One region of the Paenibacillus sp. OK076 genome, then DNA from elsewhere that is predicted to be linked to it. Evidence: predicted binding sites of a transcription regulator. Region 1 holds the regulator's gene; each other region holds the start of a gene.
What was found. Region 1 encodes NrdR, which represses ribonucleotide reductase genes. Its sites were predicted from a motif close to AACACNATATATNGTGTT; they were not measured.

Region 1 (6,838 bases):
CAAACGGACAACCAAAATTAAAGCCGTGTTGTTAAATCAGGCATATGTGGTCGGCATCGGGAATATTTATGTGGACGAGGCCTTGTTCCGCGCTGGCATTCATCCAGAGACCATTGCCAAGACATTGACCGAAACCCAGTTAACCGTGCTACATGAAGCGATCGTGATTACGCTGCAGGATGCGGTGGATGCAGGTGGTTCGTCCATTAAGTCCTATGTCAATGGACAGGGTGAGATGGGCATGTTCCAGCATCAATTGAAAATATATGGACGCAAAGCTGAACCCTGTGCGACTTGTGGCACATTAATCGAGAAGATTGTAGTGGGCGGTAGAGGCACGCATTACTGTCCGAAGTGTCAACCGCTGCTCTAAATCGGTGATGGCTCTGGCAGCATGAACGAAATCGTCAAATTGTAGCACCCTTGGATTCCTCCCTCCATATACTGATATGGCAGAAATAAGCGGGCGTATACCCATACTGGCAGTCGCCAGTTGGAGCGAGTTCCGCACAGGGGAGGAATCCGGGGTGCTGCATCATTTTATTTCATTACTGGCGCTTGCTTTGGCGCTTAGTTTAGATGGTTTTGGAGTCGGGATTACATATGGGCTGCGGAGAACTAAAATTCCGCTGTTATCCATTGTCGTCATTTCCATCTGTTCGGGTCTGGTTATTGCATTATCCATGCAAGTAGGTGTGCTTCTGTCACATGTCGTATCTCCGGACGTGGCTTCGATTGTCGGAGCGGTTATTTTGATCGGTATTGGCGCATGGTCGTTGCTGCAACTTATTCGAAAACGGGGCAAGGAACAGCTGGAAACGGACAATGGAGTGGGTGAGGGAACAGGAGCAGGAACAATCCGCAGTAGTACGCAAGCCTCACAAGAAGTTCAGTCGAAGGGCAGAAATCAGGTGCTCGCGCTGGAGCTTGAGCCATCTGCTCCTGGAGGATCGCTGGAACGAATGGTCTTTACACTTGAACTGCGGAAGCTCGGTGTGGTTATTCAAATCCTGCGTAGCCCCTCGAAGGCGGATATGGATAACTCGGGCAGTATATCCGTCCAAGAAGCGATGTGGCTTGGTATAGCTCTTTCTCTGGATGCTTTTGGTGCAGGATTAGGGGCAGCATTATTGGGATTCCCGACTTTGTGGACAGCATTAGTTATTGCATTGTTTAGCGGGGCTTTTCTGTCACTAGGTATGAAGGTTGGATTACGCTTTGCTGCTCTGCGTTGGATGCGAAGATTATCTGTATTACCTGCGCTTTTATTAATGTTTATGGGAATAATGAAGTTGTTGTGAGGTGAAATAAATGAATATTGGCTTAACCGGCGGGATCGCGACAGGCAAAAGCAGTGTGTCCGCCTTTCTCGCCAGTAAGGGAGCGTTGCTCATTGATGCAGATGTTATTGCCCGGGAAGTAATGCTGCCCGGGCATCCCGTTTTGGCTGCGGCTGTTCAGCGGTTCGGACAAGCCATATTGAATGAGGACGGAACACTGGATCGGAAAAAGCTGGGCAGTATTGTGTTTCAGAATCCAGAGGAACGTAAGGCACTGGAGGCTATTACACATCCTGCGATCCGCAAGGAAATGCGTGAGCGAGCTGCTCTGTATGAGCTTGAACATCCGGACAAGCTGGTCGTATCGGATATTCCATTGTTGTACGAGTCAGGGCTGGAGGATGGCTTCGAAGAAGTGATGGTTGTCTATGTCCCGAGGTCTGTGCAACGGGAACGACTGATGAGCCGGGATGGAATGACGGCAGACCAGGCAGATGGCCGGATAGACGTGCAGATGGATATTGAAGAGAAGAAGCAGCGAGCTGACGTGATTATTGATAACAGCGGCTTGTGGTCAGAGACGGAGCAGCAAATCATTTCATTTTTGCATCGTAAGGGCTTATTATGAGATTGCTGCGTAAGAAACGAATATTGTTGTTGATGTTTGTGTCTTTTGTATTGGTGCTGTTCCTAAATACCAATTGGATGTCATGGTTCTATCCGATTCATTATAAGGAAGAGATTAGGGCCCAGTCTCAGAGTTATGAGGTTGATCCGTTTCTCATAGCTTCCATCATCAAGGTGGAGACCAATTTTAAGACAAGCAAGGAATCCAAAAGAGGTGCCATCGGGTTAATGCAGCTGATGCCAGACACCGCAAACTGGATTATGGAGCAAGCGAAAATTCCGGGCACCTCACTGGAAGAATTGAAGCACGAGCCTGAAAGAAATATCCAGTTGGGTACCTGGTATCTACGTAATCTGTCCGATCAATTTGACGGGAATGAAGCGGCTATGATTGCTGCTTACAATGCAGGTCCAGGTAAAGTGAACTCATGGCTAAGGGATGGCGTATGGGACGGCTCTTTCGAGACGGTCAAAGATATTCCGTTTGGTGAAACCCGGCACTATGTACAACGCGTCATTTATTATTATAATCAATATGTAAAGATCTATAATACGTTCTAAGTTAAGACGCTCTGGATTCGTGGTCTAAAATAAGTAGAAGCACCGAGCAGACCGGTTATTCACCGGCCGCTCCATGCTCCTCTGTGTACCGTATTACGATGCAGATATTATTGGTATTGACCTGCCAATTGCTGTTCTGCAATTGTTACCAGACGCTTCGTGATGTATCCACCGATCGAACCGTTCTCGTAAGAAGTCATGTTACCTTGGTATCCGTCTTGTGGGATGCTGATTCCGAGTTCTTGAGCAACTTCATATTTCATTTGCTCGAGAGCTGCGGAAGCTTTAGTTACCACCAGGTTGTTGGAGTTACCATTGCTTTGTGCCATTGCTGTTCACCTCCTCGCGGTTGGTAAAAGTATTATGTGTCGGCAATACGATTTTCATAACTAAATGCTTAAGGGAATTTGTGGTAAAAAGTCAAACGTGGGAAGTGATCTGATTTGAAGTGTCCTTATTGCGGTTATATGGGTACCAAAGTGCTTGATTCACGTCCGGCCAACGAAGCGAAATCGATTCGTCGTCGCCGTGAGTGTGAGCAGTGTGCCCGAAGATTTACAACCTTTGAGATGATTGAAGAAACACCGTTGATCGTTATTAAGAAAGATGGCAGCCGGGAAGAGTTCAGCAGAGACAAGATTCTCCGTGGTCTGATTCGAGCTTGCGAAAAACGGCCGGTGTCGGTAGAAACGCTGGAGATGATGGTATCCGAGACAGAAAAAGCTCTGCGGAATACAGCCGATGCTGAAGTCGAGAGCCGTCAGATTGGTGAACTGCTGATGGAACAGCTGTTTCCAGTGGATGAAGTAGCCTATGTTCGCTTCGCTTCAGTGTACCGTCAATTCAAAGACATCAATATGTTCATGAAAGAACTGAAATCTCTTTTGTCCAAAGAAGACATCGAGGAGTAATGGAGCGGAAAAGGAGAAGAGCATTCTGGGTTACGGTCATGTGTTCCAGGTAAAAGGTTGTTCTTCTCCAATCATTTTGGTTGGTAAAAAAATGGTTGACAGCAAAAGCTGTATTTTATATGATATAGGAGTCGCCTGCGGAGCATTGCAGAGTTGGACAACTTGTTTCACTCATAATTCTGGGGCCTTAGCTCAGCTGGGAGAGCGCATCGCTGGCAGCGATGAGGTCAGGGGTTCGATCCCCCTAGGCTCCACCAAAATAGTAAATGCGCGCAGTTCTTCGGAACTGCGTTTTTTTGTTTTTGTATGGACATTCGCTGATAGGACGAAGAAAGTGCCGTATGCAATACTATTCAATAATTTACTGAACGAGGACTCACAATGTTATATAATAGCACATGACTGGACAAGCATTTTCTTGAAATTCGCGGTGAATCCTAACTTAGAGAGAGTGGGTAACAGGATATGTATAAAACAAGAATAATAAGAAAGTTATTTATGGGTGTAATTATTTTAAGTTTGCTGCCATTGTACTTATTTGACAAGGCGTTTGCTGCCACTCCAACAGCCACCATTGTTGTAGCTGACGAACTTCTGACTTCCGGAGAAACGTCAATGGTAACGATTACATTTTCAGAAGCGGTGACTGGATTTGATCTTGCTGATTTGGAAACAGGTAGCGGCATTCTTAGTGGATTAACAACTTCTGACAATATCACTTATAGCGCAACACTCACGCCGCCTCTAAGCAATCACAGCGGCCCCTTCAATATTTCGCTCAATCATTCAGGTATAATTGCTGGAGGCAATGTGGGGAGCGGAACCACCGTATCTAACCATTACTATGTCGACACAGTTATGCCTATCGTTACAAGTGTATCTGTTCCTGCCAATGGCACTTATGGTGCAGGAGAAGACTTGAGTTTTACAGTGAACATGAACGAGATTGTTGTCGTAACCGGCATTCCAACGATCCCGTTAATTGTAGGAACAACGACTGTGTATGCTAACTATGTAAGCGGTTCGGGGACAAACGCGTTGCAATTTAGATATACCATCCAAACCGGACAATCTGATACTAACGGGATTACCATAGGAGCCTTGTCACTGAATGGCGGATCAATTAGGGATGAAGCAGGTAACGATGCAGTATTAACGCTTAATAGCGTGGGTAGTACGGCGGGCGTGCTAGTAGATGCAATTTCCCCAACGATCACAAGCGTATCGCCGACATTGGGTTCCACATCCGGAGGCACGACTGTCACGTTGACCGGTACGAACCTGACCGATGCAACGGCGGTGAAGTTCGGTGCAACGGAGGCGACGTCCTATACAGTAAACTCGGCGACACAAATTACAGCCATCGCCCCAGCGGGTAGTGCAGGAACGGTAGACGTAACGGTAACGACACCGGGCGGTACATCAACGACATCGGCGGCGGACCAATATACATACCATGCCGAACCGACGATTACGAGCGTATCGCCCACATCGGGTCCGACGACCGGAGGCACGGCCGTTACGTTGACCGGTACGAATCTGACCGATGCAACGGAAGTGATGTTTGGTGCAACGGAGGCGACGTCCTATACAGTGAACTCGGCGACACAAATCACAGCCATCGCCCCGGCGGGTAGTGCAGGAACGGTAGACGTAACGGTAACGACACCGGGCGGTACATCAACGACATCGGCGGCGAATCAATATACATACCATGCCGCGCCAACGATTACGAGCATGTCGCCGGTATCGGGTCCGACGACCGGAGGCACGACTGTCACGTTGAGCGGTACGAATCTGACCGATGCAACGGCGGTGAAGTTTGGTGCAACGGCGGCGACGTCCTATACAGTGAACTCGGCGACACAAATCACAGCCATCGCCCCGGCGGGTAGTGCAGGAACGGTAGACGTAACGGTAACGACACCGGGCGGTACATCAACGACATCGGCGGCGAATCAATATACATACCATGCCGCGCCAACGATTACGAGCATGTCGCCGGTATCGGGTCCGACGACCGGAGGCACGACTGTCACGTTGAGCGGTACGAATCTGACCGATGCAACGGCGGTGAAGTTTGGTGCAACGGCGGCGACGTCCTATACAGTGAACTCGGCGACACAAATTACAGCCATCGCCCCGGCGGGTAGTGCAGGAACAGTAGACGTAACAGTAACTACGCCGGGCGGTACATCAACGACATCGGCGGCGAATCAATTTACGTGGTTTGTTGTTACGCACGCGATCAGCCCATTGTCGGATGAGACGCTGAATGCCCTGACCGCAGGGTATGCATCGGGGACGCAGGAAACGAAAACGGTCACCTTGACACGAACGGGAACCGGCGACTTGACGAGCTTGGCGACAGCGCTCGGCGGAACGAACGCCGGCAGCTTTACGATTACGCAGCCGACGGTGACAACGCTCAATAGTGGGACGCCGTCGACGACCTTTACGGTAAAAGCGAATGACGGACTGGCCGCAGGGACGTATAAGGCTACAGTAACAGTGTCGGCCGGGGGCATGACGCCGGTTACCTTTACTGTAACGCAGGTTGTTAATAGTAGCAGTAACAATAGTAGTGGCAATAGTAGCAGTAGCAGTGGTGGAACTACTCCTGTTAAATCAACCCATTCGGATATTGACCAAAACGGCATTATGATTGACTGGGCTAAAATCGACAGTAGTAAGCCGTCCGTCACTCTTGAAATTACACCAAAAGACGGCGTTGCCTATGTCAGAATACCGGCAAGCATTTTAACGAGCATTGAGGGCAAGAACGCTACTTTCTTCATCGAGATTAAGACTCCTTACGGCAGCTATCAAGTGCCGGTCAATCTGGCATCGCTCATTCCAGGGCTAAAGGACTTGTTAGCTAAGAATAATGTGAATAACGATGACATTAGCTTTAAAATCACGCTAACCGACAAGTCCGGCGATAAGGACTTCCGAGCAGCATTTGCAAACAGCCTGCCGAATGGCCATGCAATGGGTGCGATTGTAGATTTTCATATCGATATCATCAACACCAAGACGGGACAAGCAATCGGAACGGCAGATAAGTTCAGCAAGGCACTTACAAGAGAGATTCTGATGCCCAAGAGCATGACCGGCATGCCAGCTCAATGGGGGGCATTCCGCTATAACGTAACGACAAAGAAATTGGAGTTTGTGGCAGCTGAGAAAAAACAGATTGACGGCAAATGGGTTGTGAAGATCAAATCCTATTCAAACAGTGTCTACGTTGTGGCACAAAACACGGTAAGTTTTGCTGATGTACAGCAGCATTGGAGCAAATCTGATGTCGATCTTGCTGCTGCGAAAGGTCTGGTTGAAGGCGTAGGCGGTGGACTGTATGATCCTAACAAAGCGGTAACCAGAGCAGAGTTTACGGCTATGTTAGTCCGGGCGCTTGGACGCGGCGCATCTGATAAGGACATAGCGCCCTATAACGAT
Region 2 (6,838 bases), 2.1 Mb from region 1:
TGCTCCCTTCGGAATTGCATGTTAAAGTTCAGTTCATTCATCCGCTCTCTCATAATTTTCAGTCCATATCGATCCTTTCGTTCAAAGGGGTTCATCTCAAATCCTTTTCCATTATCTCGAATCGTGATATTCCAGCAATTCTTGTACCCGTTTCCCTGAATCCATCCTTGGGAAGCTGATGCATGCTTTTGAATATTAAAGAGGGCTTCCCGAATACAAGCGAGCAGTTCTACTTTCTCTTTGTCCGTAAATGTATCATCCGGGATGTTCCAATCCAGTTCGATTCGGACGGGGATATCTTTGACAATTCTTCGAACTTGACCAAGTAGTGTGATCGATTCGTTCATAGTGAAGGTGTTGTCAACGTTAGGATCATAACGTAAATCGGCAATGGCCTGGCGTACATAACGATTGACTTCATGAACTGTTTTTTTAATCGAATACACATCGTCCAGCTGTTGATCCTGCTTGGCTTGTTCCTCCAAACGCCCTACTTTCACCGATAATAAAAAAAGGGATTGGGCGATTCCATCATGAAGTTCCTTGGCCATCTTTTCCCGAGATTCAAATGCGGCTTTGGCTTCACGCTCATGCTCCAGCTCTTTTTGAATTCGTTCCAGGATAAGAAACAACCGAGTTAACAACGTTATACTCACTACATACACAATGACAGGTGTTAGCCAGTTGCCCAAATCCATTGATATATAAGGGAGTAGAAACCGATGTCGTACATATTCCCAGAGAGCAACGGTTAAGGTGGGAATCAGCAAGATCATCCACTTGATTTGTTTATAAGACATGTTCCCCTCCTGAACTTCAAGATAAGCATCAGTGAGGCAGACGAAGAATATAACCGAACCCCCACAGGGTTTGAATCAGATCTTCCCGATTCGGCACATGTTCGGAGAGTTTGTCCCGCAACCGTTTTACATGGGTATCTACGGTTCGATAATCCAGATCTTCCTCATGCTCCACTTTCCAAACAATTCTCAGCAAATCCTGCCTGGAGAATGCGATTTCCGCGTGTGTCGCCAGATGATAAAGCAAATCAAATTCTTTGGGAGTCATATGAATCTCCTCGTCTTCTACTGTGACTCTTCGGGAAGTAGGATTGATTAAAATAGAGGAGATCAACACCTCGCTTGCTGAATGGTCTTTTGACGCAGGTTTGATTAATCCGTTATAACGAGCCATCATGGTTTTGATGCGAAGCACAACTTCCCTCGGACTGAACGGTTTCATAACAAAGTCATCCGCCCCGGCTTTGAAAGCTTCAAGCCGATTTCCCTCTTCTGACTTGGCTGTCAGAAACATGACGGGTATGCTTAAGTTGGTCCGTAGATATTGGCATATTTCAATCCCCTTAATGTCGGGGAGAATCCAATCCAGAATGATCATGGCATACGAGTCATGATGAAGCTTGCTTAAGGCTTGCCAGCCCAGCGAAGCCTCCTCAACGATAAATTGTTCTTTCTCCAAATACTTTCGAAGAAGTCCACGGACCCGTTTATCATCATCTACAATCAATATTCTATTTTGCTGCAGGATCCCGCTCATGTCTTACCTCCAAATCTTTGCGATATTAGATCATTTTCTTAGTTTCTCTTCATAAAGCCTCAAGCCAGTGAGTGAACTTGATGTAATCAGCATACCTTCAACGTACTCAAAAGGCATGACTCCATAGAGCCATGCCTTTTGATAATCTATCTCTGAATTGTAGACAATGTATGAACGATGAAGTTCAGGTTGATTTCTTTCCGCTGACGGCTGTCAATCATAATTCTCTCATGCACCAAATATCGTGCATTCGAATATGGATATCTACTAAGCCACAAATTTTTTAAGCCTAGTAATAGAGCCCATTCATGAGGTTTTTTCACAAAGTCGATACCGATATGCAATTGACAAAGCTATATATTGATATAAAATTAAAAATATAATCTATATATAGTGTTTGTTTCTGATCACCGTTCATTTGTCAAGGAGGATAATGATCGTGCTAATTGTGTATGATTCTATAACCGGGAATGTTAAGAGGTTTATTTCCAAGCTTCAACTGCCAGCAGTACAGATTCAAAATCAAATGAAGATTGATGAACCGTACGTACTTGTGACATATACAACAGGTTTTGGACAGATACCTGATAAGGTGTCTTCTTTTTTACAAAAAAACTCTGAATACCTGATTGGCGTGGCCGCCAGCGGTAACCGTAACTGGGGTGAGCGTTTTGCCAAAAGTGCAGATTTGATCTCTGCATCTTATAACGTCCCGGTTATTAGTAAATTTGAATTATCGGGTTCCAAGAAAGACGTGGAGTATTTTAAACAGGAGGTGAGCCGCATTGCGTCATATTGAATTAAATAACATGCTGCTAAAGCGCGACTCTGATGGCTTCTTCCAGTTACATAAGGATAAAGAGGCTGTAGAGGAGTTTATGAAAGAAATTAAAGATAAAAGTATGGCATTTAACAACATTGATGATCAGGTCAAATTCATGATTGATCATGATTATTACGAGGATTTCTATGCTTCCTATACAGCTGACGAAGTTAGAACCGTATTTGAAATTACGCGTGGCTATCAGTATACCTTTCCTTCCTATATGGCAGCGTCCAAATTCTATACTGATTATGCGTTGAGAACATATGACCGCAAAACATACCTTGAGCAATATGCAGATCGGATAGCCGCCGCTGCACTTCATCTGGGTCGTGGACACTTTGATACGGCTTGTTTGCTGTCCCGTTCGATGATGGAGCAGCGTCTTCAACCGGCAACCCCCACTTTCCTGAATGCGGGAAAAAGTCGGCGCGGTGAACTGGTTTCTTGCTTCCTGCTTGAAATGGATGATTCACTGAACTCCATAAACTATGTCCTAAACACGTGTATGCAGTTATCCAAAATCGGTGGTGGCATTGCTGTCAATCTGTCGAAGTTGCGTGCTCGTGGTGAAGTCATTAAAGGAGTTGAAGGTGCTGCTAAAGGCATCACGCCTGTTCTCAAGCTGATGGAAGACGGCTTCTCCTACGCCGATCAGATGGGTCAACGTAAAGGTTCTGGTGCAGCATACTATAATATTTTCGGTTGGGACGTTATGGAACTGCTGGATAGCAAAAAAATCAATGCGGATGAGAAAATCCGGCTGAAAACTCTCTCTATCGGACTTATTGTTCCTAATCGTTTCTATAAGCTGGCTCAAGATAATGAGCCTCTGTATCTCTTCGCACCTTATAGTGTTTATAAGGCGTATGGAACACATTTGGATGATATGGATCTGGACGTAATGTATGATACCTTGCTGGCTGACGACCGGGTGAAGAAGAAAAAATCGCTCAGCGCACGGGATATGCTGACCAAAATAGCGATGACTCAACTTGAATCCGGCTATCCCTACATCATTAATAAAACCAATGCCAATCAAGCACATGCCTTGAAAAACGTAGGACAAGTCAAAATGTCCAACCTCTGCACAGAGATCTTCCAGCTCCAGGAGACTTCTGAAATTACAGACTATGGTCAACCGGATATTATCCGCAAAGATATCAGCTGCAACCTGGCCTCCCTCAATATTGTTAATGTTATGGAGAGTGGCAAGATCAAGGAATCCGTGCATGAGGGCATGATTGCACTGACCTCCGTCAGCGACATGACGCATGTTGCCAATGCTCCCGGTGTGGCAAAAGCCAATTCCGAGATGCATTCCGTTGGCTTGGGAGCCATGAACCTGCACGGTTACTTAGCCAAAAACAGGATTGCTTATGAAAGCTCGGAGGCCAAGGATTTTGTACGTACCTTCTTTATGACCATGAATTATCATTCTCTGGAGAAAAGTATGGAGTTTGCAGTTCAAACGGGTCAACGGTTCTATGGATTTGAGCAGTCGGATTATGCGACTGGCGTATATTTTGATCGTTATGTGACTACGGATTACCGTCCCACCACATCGAAAGTACAAGAATTGTTTACCGGCATTGCTGTTCCGTCTCCCGAGGATTGGAACCAGCTTAAGTCTAAAGTGATGAAAAATGGTCTCTACCATGCCTATCGCATGGCTATTGCTCCAACGGCCAGCATCTCTTATATCCAAAACGCAACATCCAGTGTCATGCCGATCGTAGAACAGATTGAGACACGGACCTATGCCAATTCAACCACGTATTATCCAATGCCCTATTTGCAAAAGGATAACGTCTTCTATTACAAATCAGCGTATCAAATGGATCAATTCAAGGTGATTGATTTGATTGCGGAGATTCAGCCGCATGTGGACCAAGGCATCTCAACCATTCTGCATGTAAACAGTGATGTAACCACGCGAGAGTTGGCTCGCTGCTATCTGTATGCTGCTCATAAAGGGTTGAAATCTTTGTATTACACAAGAACCAACAAGCTGACGATGGAAGAATGCATTGCTTGTTCAATATAAACAAATTTCCCTTTAGGGTATTACGATTGGAGTTTGATATACCATGCCGGCAATTCAAGCTGTGAACTGGAATCGGGCGGATGATGATTTCACCCTGATGTTCTGGAATCAGAATATTATGCAATTTTGGACCGATGACGAGATTCCTTTATCCGATGATAAAATGACCTGGGGCATGCTCAGTGATGTAGAAAAAGACGCTTATATGAAAGTTTTGGGAGGCTTAACCCTTCTGGATACGATCCAGGGCGGTGTAGGTATGCCGCAGATTATGGAGCATGTCGATGGACTGCAACGCAAAGCCGTACTTAGTTTTATGGCGATGATGGAACAAATTCATGCGAAATCATACAGCAGTATTTTCACCACATTGGCATCAACCGAAGAAATTGACAGTGTATTTAAATGGGTGGAAGAAAATCCATATCTGCAAACCAAAGCGACGGTTATACGTCAGTATTACATGAACATTGAAACTTCAAAAGATCTGTATATGGCAATGGCTGCCTCTGTTCTTTTGGAAAGTTATTTGTTTTACAGCGGATTTTTCTATCCACTCTATTTGGCCGGACAAGGCAAACTCACGTGCAGTGGTGAGATCATTGATCTGATTCTGCGGGATGAAAGTATTCACGGAGTATATGTGGGCGTGCTGGCCCAGGAAATATACGCGAGCTTTGATGAAACGCAGCGAAACGATGTGTATCAAGGTTTGGTTGATCTAGTACAGCTTCTTCATCAAAATGAGTTGAAATATACGGAGGAATTATATACCCCTGTTCATTTGACCGAAGAAGTCGAAGCATTCCTTCGTTATAACGCTAACAAAGCGATGATGAACCTCGGGTTTGAGCCATTATTTGAAGACGAGGAAGTCAACCCGATTGTATTAAATGGAATCAGTACACATACCAAACAGCATGACTTTTTCTCTAAAAAAGGCAACGGGTATATTCGTACTCTGAATGTAGAACCTCTGACGGATGATGATTTCAAATTTGAATAAGTGATAAAGAATTATAATAGGGCTAACGTATAACCTATGAATATCAATAAAGAAGGCTGTTCCTCCCAGAGGAATGGCCTTCTTTATTTACTTTTCCAGCCATGAAATCAGTCTTTGCAGCAGAACCGGCTCTTCCTTGCGGAATTGTTCCAACCGGAGTTTTATCTTCGCAAACACGGCCTTGTCTTCACGAATTTCATGACGGATGTATTGATCCCTTAGCTTCATTGCCCTCGTTGTTATATCCTGATAACCGTTCACAAGTTCTTCGTCGTAAGGGATCATCCCCTCCTCGATCAAGTAGGCAATCCGTTCACTCATCATTTTTTTGTGCTCCCAGAGCACATGAAGATGCCTCACATCGTTACGGTCACCGAGACGAGGATCGTTGCTCTCTACCGCATCATAGTACATTTGCAAATAGTCGTAGACGTTAATTCCAAAAGCCTGTTCGTCGTCAGGATTGTAATTAATACGATTCAGATGAGTCTCTCCGTTCAGGTAATCTTGCAGTTGGTCGAGCGCTACGATTCTATCGAAAGGATAAGGAGAATGCGGCTCATATTTGTAAAAATAAGTGTGATGATCCGCGGTGAGTCCCTCTCTGAGCAGATGTCTCATGGAATGGATAGCATCCAGGAACTCCGTGAACGGAATCTGTACATTGCTGTAAACTCCCGTATGGTCGAACATGGAAGCATCAAAAATGCGTTTGTCCCAATCGAAACCGTACAGAAAAAGATGATGCGGAAACGGTTCCTGCTGATAGGCCGCCGCTGGTGGCAGCTTCGCTTCGTCCAAAAACACGACACAATAATAGCCGCTGCGAATCTGATCTGCGAAAAATTGAGGCCAGGCGTCCAGCGCCAAATGCTCCAGAATTGTGTAATTCACAGAGCATGTGAGTAGAAATGGATTATTGAAATTCAGTTCGTTGGGTTGGCCCCGAAAAAAATCGATATAAAACTGTCTGCCATCCTCCAGAAAGGTTTTCTTGCAGGACAACTGAATGAAATTGCTGTAATACCAAGGTATCGTTTCCTCATGTGCACTGGTAATCGAAAGTGTGTAAGCCCACCGCAGAAATCCTTTAAGCGGCGGATTTAACACGGGCAGCTGAACAGCATTCATTTTTCTCCCCCTTAACTGCTTGCACTGCTATATCCCTTCACAGCCTGTTTCCAGAGCAATCGTATAACTGTAAAGAGTATCAGCGAAGCGACCAGCGCCAGTCCTGTATAGAGCCAGCTGAGCTGTCCTAGCAGGAACATCGGCCCGAAGTTGGTAATCAGGAACAGCGGAATGACAAAGGTACCGATCCGCCGGACCCAAGTTGGGTATATCGCCATTGGAAAATTGTTGGCGTCCCAAGCGGAATGAGCGATCTCCGATGCAGAGCCCGTCT
Region 3 (6,838 bases), on a different contig from region 1:
AGAATGTGCTCATTAAAATGAATCAAATCCAGCATATGCAGTGCTGACTCCACCCAATAAAAAAATCGTTACCATGCATCTAACTGCATGGTAACGATTGTCTGGCGAGCCGTTGTTGCCCCCACATCGATGATGCGCTGATTACGACTGCCGCGAAAAGGAAGTGACACATCACGCTCAGCTGCGATATAAGGTCCATCGATAATGACGTCGCATAGCCGGGATAACTCCATCCGTGACGGGTCTGTTATCAGCTCCTCATACACAAACCCCGTGTAGGCCCATACGGTCAGATCAGGCCGAGCAGCCCGAAGCTGCCGAACCCAGGAGGCACATGCTGCGGCAGAGAAAAAAGGATCACCTCCGCATAACGTAACCCCTTCCAGCAAGGGATGCGAAGACACTTCATGCAAAATCTGCTGCTGCTGCTTCTCCGTAAATGGTTCCCCTGCACGGAAGCTCCATGAGCCGGGGCTGAAACAGCCCGGACAGGCATGGCGGCATCCGCTGATGAACAACACGGCACGCAGGCCAGGCCCCTCATTCACCGATTCCGGGATGTAACCATACAGATTCATTGATGCTTCACCCGGTCTCTCACTTCGGCTTGCTTCGCCGCATTGAAGCGCACTTTATAGTCACCGGTCAGATATCCCGTCACCCGGCGCAGCCGCTGGAAATGTACATGGTTTTCATGAGCCTCACATCCGGGACATACATCTCCAATAACGCCCTCATAGCCACAGGACGGACAGCGGTCAATCGGATGATTAATGGAGAAATACCCGATGTCCTGGGCCAGCGCGAATTGCACGATTCGTTGGAAAGCTGAGGTATTGGCCCTTACATTCCCGTCGAGTTCGACATATGAGATCGCTCCGGCATTACATAGTGAGTGGAAGGGAGCTTCCAGCTCAATCTTGCGATAGGCAGGAAGCGTATGATAGACCGGAATGTGAAATGAATTGGTGTAGTATTCCCGGTCGTTCACCCCCGCGATGACGCCATATCGCTCACGATCGATCTTGGTGAATTTGCCGGATAGACCCTCAGCGGGCGTAGCGAACAAGGTGATATTCAGGTTATGCTGCTCACTCATCCGGTCACAGAACTCTCGCATCGTACGAATGATATTCAAGGCTTCTCGATGTACATGCAGGTCTTGTCCATGGTGACGGCCATATAGAGCGGTCATACATTCCGCAAGCCCGATAAAACCAAGGGATAACGTACCATGCTTCAACAGATCGGCCACCGGTTCATTCGGAGCCAATTGTTCACCGCCTTCCCATACCCCTTCCCGCATCATGAAGTCCGATGCTTTGGCAGGCTGGTTCCTCTGAATTCGATACCTGTGCAGCAGTCCATCCGTAGCATTGTGCATGACGGATTCCAGCGCCGTATAGAATCCAGCCCGGTCAGCGATGGCTCTTGCGCCCTGGCAGATTCCATATCGAATGCCGAGCTTGACCAGATTGATAGTGTTAAAGGACAGATTGCCTTTGCCGCTCTGACGATTGCGTCCGAAGCGATCAGCCAGTGTGCGTGTCCGGCATCCCATCGTCGCAATGATCGTATCGGGATCTTCCGGTTGATAATAGGGCAGGTTGAAGGAAGCATCCACATTGACAAAGTTCGGATACATGCGCCGTGAGGAGCAGGTCACAGCAAGCCGGAACAGATCGTAATTCGGATCTGCCTCCGATTGGTTAATTCCTTGCTTGCATTGGAAAATATGCTGAGGGAACACGGGTGTTTCCCCCTTACCAAGTCCACGAATGGTCGCTTCCAGCAACGACCGGGATACGAGTCGACCTTCGGCTGAAGTACAGAGCCCGTAGTTCAGCGAAGTGAACGGAATCTGTCCGCCAGCACGACTGCTCATGGTGTTCAGGTTATGGATCAGGGACTCCGCAGCTTGCCCGGTCTCCAGTTCCGTTTCTTCACAGGCATAGGCAAAGGCTCGTGCACACTTCTTCTTCGCTTCATCACTATCCAGATGCAGCTGCTCATCCTCAATTCGTTCATTCTCTCCAAACAGCCGTTGTCCCTTCCGGTAATGCTTACGGAACGAACGCTTCACATAAGGTGCGAGATCCCAATCGATTTTATTGGCGGATACACCGCCATACTGGCTGTTCTGCTGGGATTGAAAAATAATGGCGACCAGTGCCATGGCAGACATGATCGTCTGAGGTGTACGAACCGAACCGTTGCCGGTGTTGAATCCGGAGGCCAGCAGCCGGTCAAATGGGATAAAGATACAGTTGGTTGTTCCGAGGGCATACTGATCCAGATCGTGTACATACAGATCGCCGTTCTCCACAGCCTGAGCGAGCTCTTTAGGCAGTACATGACGCAGAGCATGCCACTTGGCGGTCTCCGAACCGAGCCTGCTCATCTTGCCGCTGAACGAGTCTCCGTTCAGATTGGCATTCTCCCTCAGCGTATCGGCGTCTTCAGCACCTATAATTCGTCTTCCCAGGTCAGATAGCAGGTCGGATGCCGGTGGAGAGGCATACTCAAGCATGTTCATCTCAGTTCCTCCTAAAAATAATAAAATTGAAATGTATGGGATAATGTCCATTCATTGAACACTACATGTAGAGTTTCTTTATTCATTTATAAACTATATATTGTTATTTTGGTGTGATAATGATCACATGTGAGTGGCTGATCGTTCGTCATGATTCATCGCTCAGAATGATAGAGGTTTTCAAAGCTGGAGGGTAAGCGTATAATTTCTATTTACCGTGTAATTACAGTTGACGATGCTTAGAAGTAGATAGAAAACTTTATATATGTATAGGTTGTGACCACTTTTTCGCAACTTTTGAACCCTCGTTAATGGATTGAATCATACAGTGCACTATGAATTGAAAATGCAGCTAAGACAAGAGGGGTGAATCATGGGAACGGTAGGTGTTACAAGGGGCTTCTATGAAAATATACAGGAAGCCGCGTCCCATATTGTAGACGTATTAAGCGGCATCTTAAAAGTGAACACCATTTTTGTTGCCACGAACGATGGAGTGACCAATGTTATTATGGAAGCTTTTAACCGCGAGGAAGAGTTGGTCGCCAAAGGTAGTAAACTTCCATTTGAAGCGTCATACTGCAGCCTGGTCTTAAGAGATAAGGGCAGCAGTCTGATCATTACGGATACATGTGAACATCCTCTTACGAAAACCATGGACGTAACAAGCGGACTGGGCAATCGTTACTTTGTGGGGATTCCTATTATGCGGAGGTCAGGGGAAACGTTCGGCACGATCTGCCTCATGGATGATCCCGATTATGTGATTAGTGAAACGGATATGAAAACACTGCAAGCCATGGCCGTTTTTCTCGGGTATGTCGTGGATCTGGAAGATACGCTGCAAGTTCAGGAACAGAAGCTGAGTCATTCGGAGCAACTGCAAGAGCAATTGCAGGCAGAGAAGGAACGTGCGGAGTCTGAGGCGTTGACCAAGACACAGATGCTGTCGCTGATGAGCCACGAAATTCGTAACCCGCTGAACGGCATTCTGGGATTAACGGATCTGATGCGTACACCGGATATGTCGGACGAGCAGATAGAATATGTGAATATGATCGAAACCAGCGGGAACATTCTGCTCTCCCTGCTCAATAACATGATGAGTTTTAACGTCAATGACGCAGGCCAAACGGTTGTGCATGATGATCCATTCGATCTGGTCGCCACGATTGAAAATACCGTTTATCTCTACGCGGGACTGGCGCTGAGCAAGAACATTGAGCTGGGTTTGAACCTTGATCTGAACGTATCTCAGGTTTTCGTCGGGGATGAAATAAAGATCGGACAACTATTGGCCCATGTCATGCAGTATGCCCTAGATTCAACACGGACAGGCTCCGTATTGGTTACGGCAACCGTAGCTGGTGGAGATACAGAAGAGGCGGGTACGCTTCTACTCCATGTGAAGTACACTGGCCGCATGTTGTCTTCGGACAAAAAGCTTAGATCATTTAACAGTTTGGACGGAAATATAAGTACACAGAAGCTGGTAGGGACCAATCTCGGTTTGGCGGTCAGCCAGAATCTTGCCATCCTTATGAATGGGCGTATTCAGGTACATGGTATGGGCGACAAGGAGACAGAATTCGAAATTAGACTGCCGCTCCGCAGACATTGGGAACTGCCTCAGCTTGCCAATATTCAGCATCGACTGAAGGGCAAAAAGGTGCTGCTTGCCAAGGATCCTGACATTCTGCAAGGGGCCTCATCCCTGATGCGCAGATGGGAGATGGATGTGCACATGACCTCGGTTACAACCGAGGCGTACGACTGGATTCAGGGGGGCTTTAAACCGGACGTGGCTGTTGTGGATATGGGACTGCTGGAGGGCGGCGCTGTGGATTTTGTACACAAGCTGAAACGCCTGGTTACAGATTCACCAGTTATTGTTCTGATTCCGTATGGCATGCATATCGATTCGCATGAAGCGGAAGTCTTCGATGCGGTCCTGACCAAGCCGGTGAAGCAGGCTGATTTGTTAAATGCATTAAGCATCATTGTGCATTAAAAACATGAGAACATAGTTTAAATTAGGCGCACCTTTCACGGGTGCGCTTTATGTTGTTATTTTGAAGGACGAGGACCCTCGAACAAGCAGCTCTGAGTCGACTTTAAAGACACGTTTGTCCTGAAATTCATTCGTATTCATCGTGTCAATCATCTTCTCCATAAGAATGGCCCCCATCGTATACTTGGGCTGGTTCACCGAACTTAGCGTAGGATGGATGTATTTGCTGATTCGATTGTTGTCCACACCTACGATAGCCAATTGCTCGGGAATGCGTATTCCGTATTCCGTACATGCCTTGTAAACGCCTAGAGCCATTTCATCATTAGCCGCATATACAGCGGTGAAGGACAGGCCTTTGTTAAACAGTCTTTTGATAGCCTCGTACCCGCCTTCCTCATTAAAGTTCCCATTCTCGATCAATTCGGGACGGAACGGAATCTGGTGATTGCGCAGGGCCTTCAAATAACCTTCAAGTCGTTCATAGCTGTCGATCGCTTCAGGATAACCGTTTAAGAAAACGATATTTCGATGTCCGGCCTCAACGAGATGCTGAACAACTTCCTGGGAGAATTTCACGTTGTCCGTATATATACACGGGATCTGATCATGTTCGATGTATTTGCCAACGATGCCAATGCGATAGCCTTTATCTGCAAGCTGGAATAATTCCTCATCCGCCAGCATGGGCGTGATAATGATAACACCGTCTATGGTCCGATCCAGCAGTAAATTAAGATAATCAACTTCTCGCTCTTTCTGGTTATGGGCATCACATATAATGACCTTGTAGTGTCGGGCGTAGGCGATATTCTCAATGCCTTTGATAATTTCGGCATAATAGGAGTTGTTGATGTCCGGAACGATGACGCCAATCGTCATGGTTCTCTGTGAACGAAGGTTTTTGGCTGCTGCGTTGGGGTGATATCCCAATTGCTCGATGGCGCGCATCACCTTATCTTTGGTTTTGGTGCTAACTTTGCTGTGCTGATTAATGACCCGCGATACGGTTGCCGGGGACACACCTGCAATGGCAGCTACATCAATGATTTTGACATCCATATTCTTCACAACTCCAAATAAGTGATTGACAATTAATTCAAATTCATTATAATTCCAATTGAAAACGATTACAAGTTATAACCGATTGAAACAATAATTGGGATAGTGCAGGAATAAAGGGTTTAACGTTCAACATAATGTAATCGATTTCACTATCCCTTGGTTGTGATAAATAGCGGGGTCATCTTTGGATAATACCGCTCGTACCCGCTGTTTCTATAGCATTACGTTACTCGTCGTGAGTGCTGCATCCTGGTTCAGTCATACCTCAAAATATGACCATTTAAGGGAGGCGTCAACATGTTGAAGAAGAGCACCATCATGCTATTGTGCAGCTGTCTGCTGCTTGGACTGCTGGCTTCGGCCGTAGGTTCACCGAAGGCAAGTGCGGCTTTTGGACCAGGGGATTTCCTGAAGGCTAACGGGACAGTTGTCCGTAATAATTCGGGTACAGGCAGCGTGGTAAACCTGCGTGGAACAAATTTGGGTGGGTGGCTGCTGCAGGAAGAATGGATGACGCCATCCGGCGCGGTAGATGAATACACGCTGCGTCGCACGTTGACGAATCGTTTTGGAGAATCGGGTGCACAGAGCCTGATCAATGGATATCAGGACAACTGGATTCAGGCTGGTGATCTGGATAACATCAAGAGCTGGGGCATGAACGTTGTGCGTGTGCCGATCTATTGGGAGGATTTTATGAACACCAGCGGTGTCATGAAGCCTGATTCGGTTACGTTCCGCAAGCTGGATTGGCTGATTGATGAAGCGGGCAAACGGAACCTGTATGTCATTCTCGATCTGCACGGTGCACCGGGAGCAGCCTGTCCATGGCATTCCTGCGGTCAGGAGAATTCTAACCAACTGTGGACCAACTCTACATACCAGAACTGGACGATTCAGATCTGGGAACGGATGGCGACACGTTACAAAGGCAATCCAACCGTTGCCGCGTACGACCTGCTCAATGAACCTCTCGTAACGATGGGAACAGGTGAAAATGCAGCTCAAATCAAACAAAAAATGGATTTCTATGACCGGATGTACAAAGCCGTCCGTGCCAAGGATGCCGATCACATGATCATCATCGCGGCATTCTTCGACTGGTGGGCAGCTTCACCACCAACAACTTATGGCTGGACGAATGTGATGTATCAGACGCATCATTATCAATTCACGGATTATAACAATTGGGATCTGACCAATTCGGAGATGGATCGCTGGCTGAA

Region 2: the regulator NrdR is predicted to act here: its motif matches at 1,938-1,955, upstream of nrdI (class Ib ribonucleoside-diphosphate reductase assembly flavoprotein NrdI).
Region 3: the regulator NrdR is predicted to act here: its motif matches at 2,594-2,611, upstream of BMY78_RS21335 (anaerobic ribonucleoside triphosphate reductase).

What each region holds. Positions count from the first base shown of each region.
Region 1 covers NZ_FOCH01000001.1:1,190,394-1,197,231, forward strand. The annotation lists gene mutM (DNA-formamidopyrimidine glycosylase) at 1-373, shown strand, start outside; gene BMY78_RS05490 (manganese efflux pump) at 528-1,301, shown strand; gene coaE (dephospho-CoA kinase) at 1,312-1,908, shown strand; gene BMY78_RS05500 (lytic transglycosylase domain-containing protein) at 1,905-2,468, shown strand; gene BMY78_RS05505 (alpha/beta-type small acid-soluble spore protein) at 2,576-2,797, opposite strand; gene nrdR (transcriptional regulator NrdR) at 2,912-3,379, shown strand; tRNA gene BMY78_RS05515 (tRNA-Ala) at 3,561-3,636, shown strand; gene BMY78_RS05520 (IPT/TIG domain-containing protein) at 3,878-6,838, shown strand, end outside.
Region 2 covers NZ_FOCH01000001.1:3,249,322-3,256,159, forward strand. The annotation lists gene BMY78_RS14275 (sensor histidine kinase) at 1-800, opposite strand, end outside; gene BMY78_RS14280 (response regulator transcription factor) at 829-1,557, opposite strand; gene nrdI (class Ib ribonucleoside-diphosphate reductase assembly flavoprotein NrdI) at 1,997-2,356, shown strand; gene nrdE (class 1b ribonucleoside-diphosphate reductase subunit alpha) at 2,343-4,427, shown strand; gene nrdF (class 1b ribonucleoside-diphosphate reductase subunit beta) at 4,471-5,433, shown strand; gene BMY78_RS14300 (hypothetical protein) at 5,521-6,564, opposite strand; gene BMY78_RS14305 (ABC transporter permease) at 6,576-6,838, opposite strand, start outside.
Region 3 covers NZ_FOCH01000002.1:563,323-570,160, forward strand. The annotation lists gene nrdG (anaerobic ribonucleoside-triphosphate reductase activating protein) at 69-578, opposite strand; gene BMY78_RS21335 (anaerobic ribonucleoside triphosphate reductase) at 575-2,536, opposite strand; gene BMY78_RS21340 (histidine kinase dimerization/phospho-acceptor domain-containing protein) at 2,910-4,547, shown strand; gene BMY78_RS21345 (LacI family DNA-binding transcriptional regulator) at 4,596-5,609, opposite strand; gene BMY78_RS21350 (cellulase family glycosylhydrolase) at 5,910-6,838, shown strand, end outside.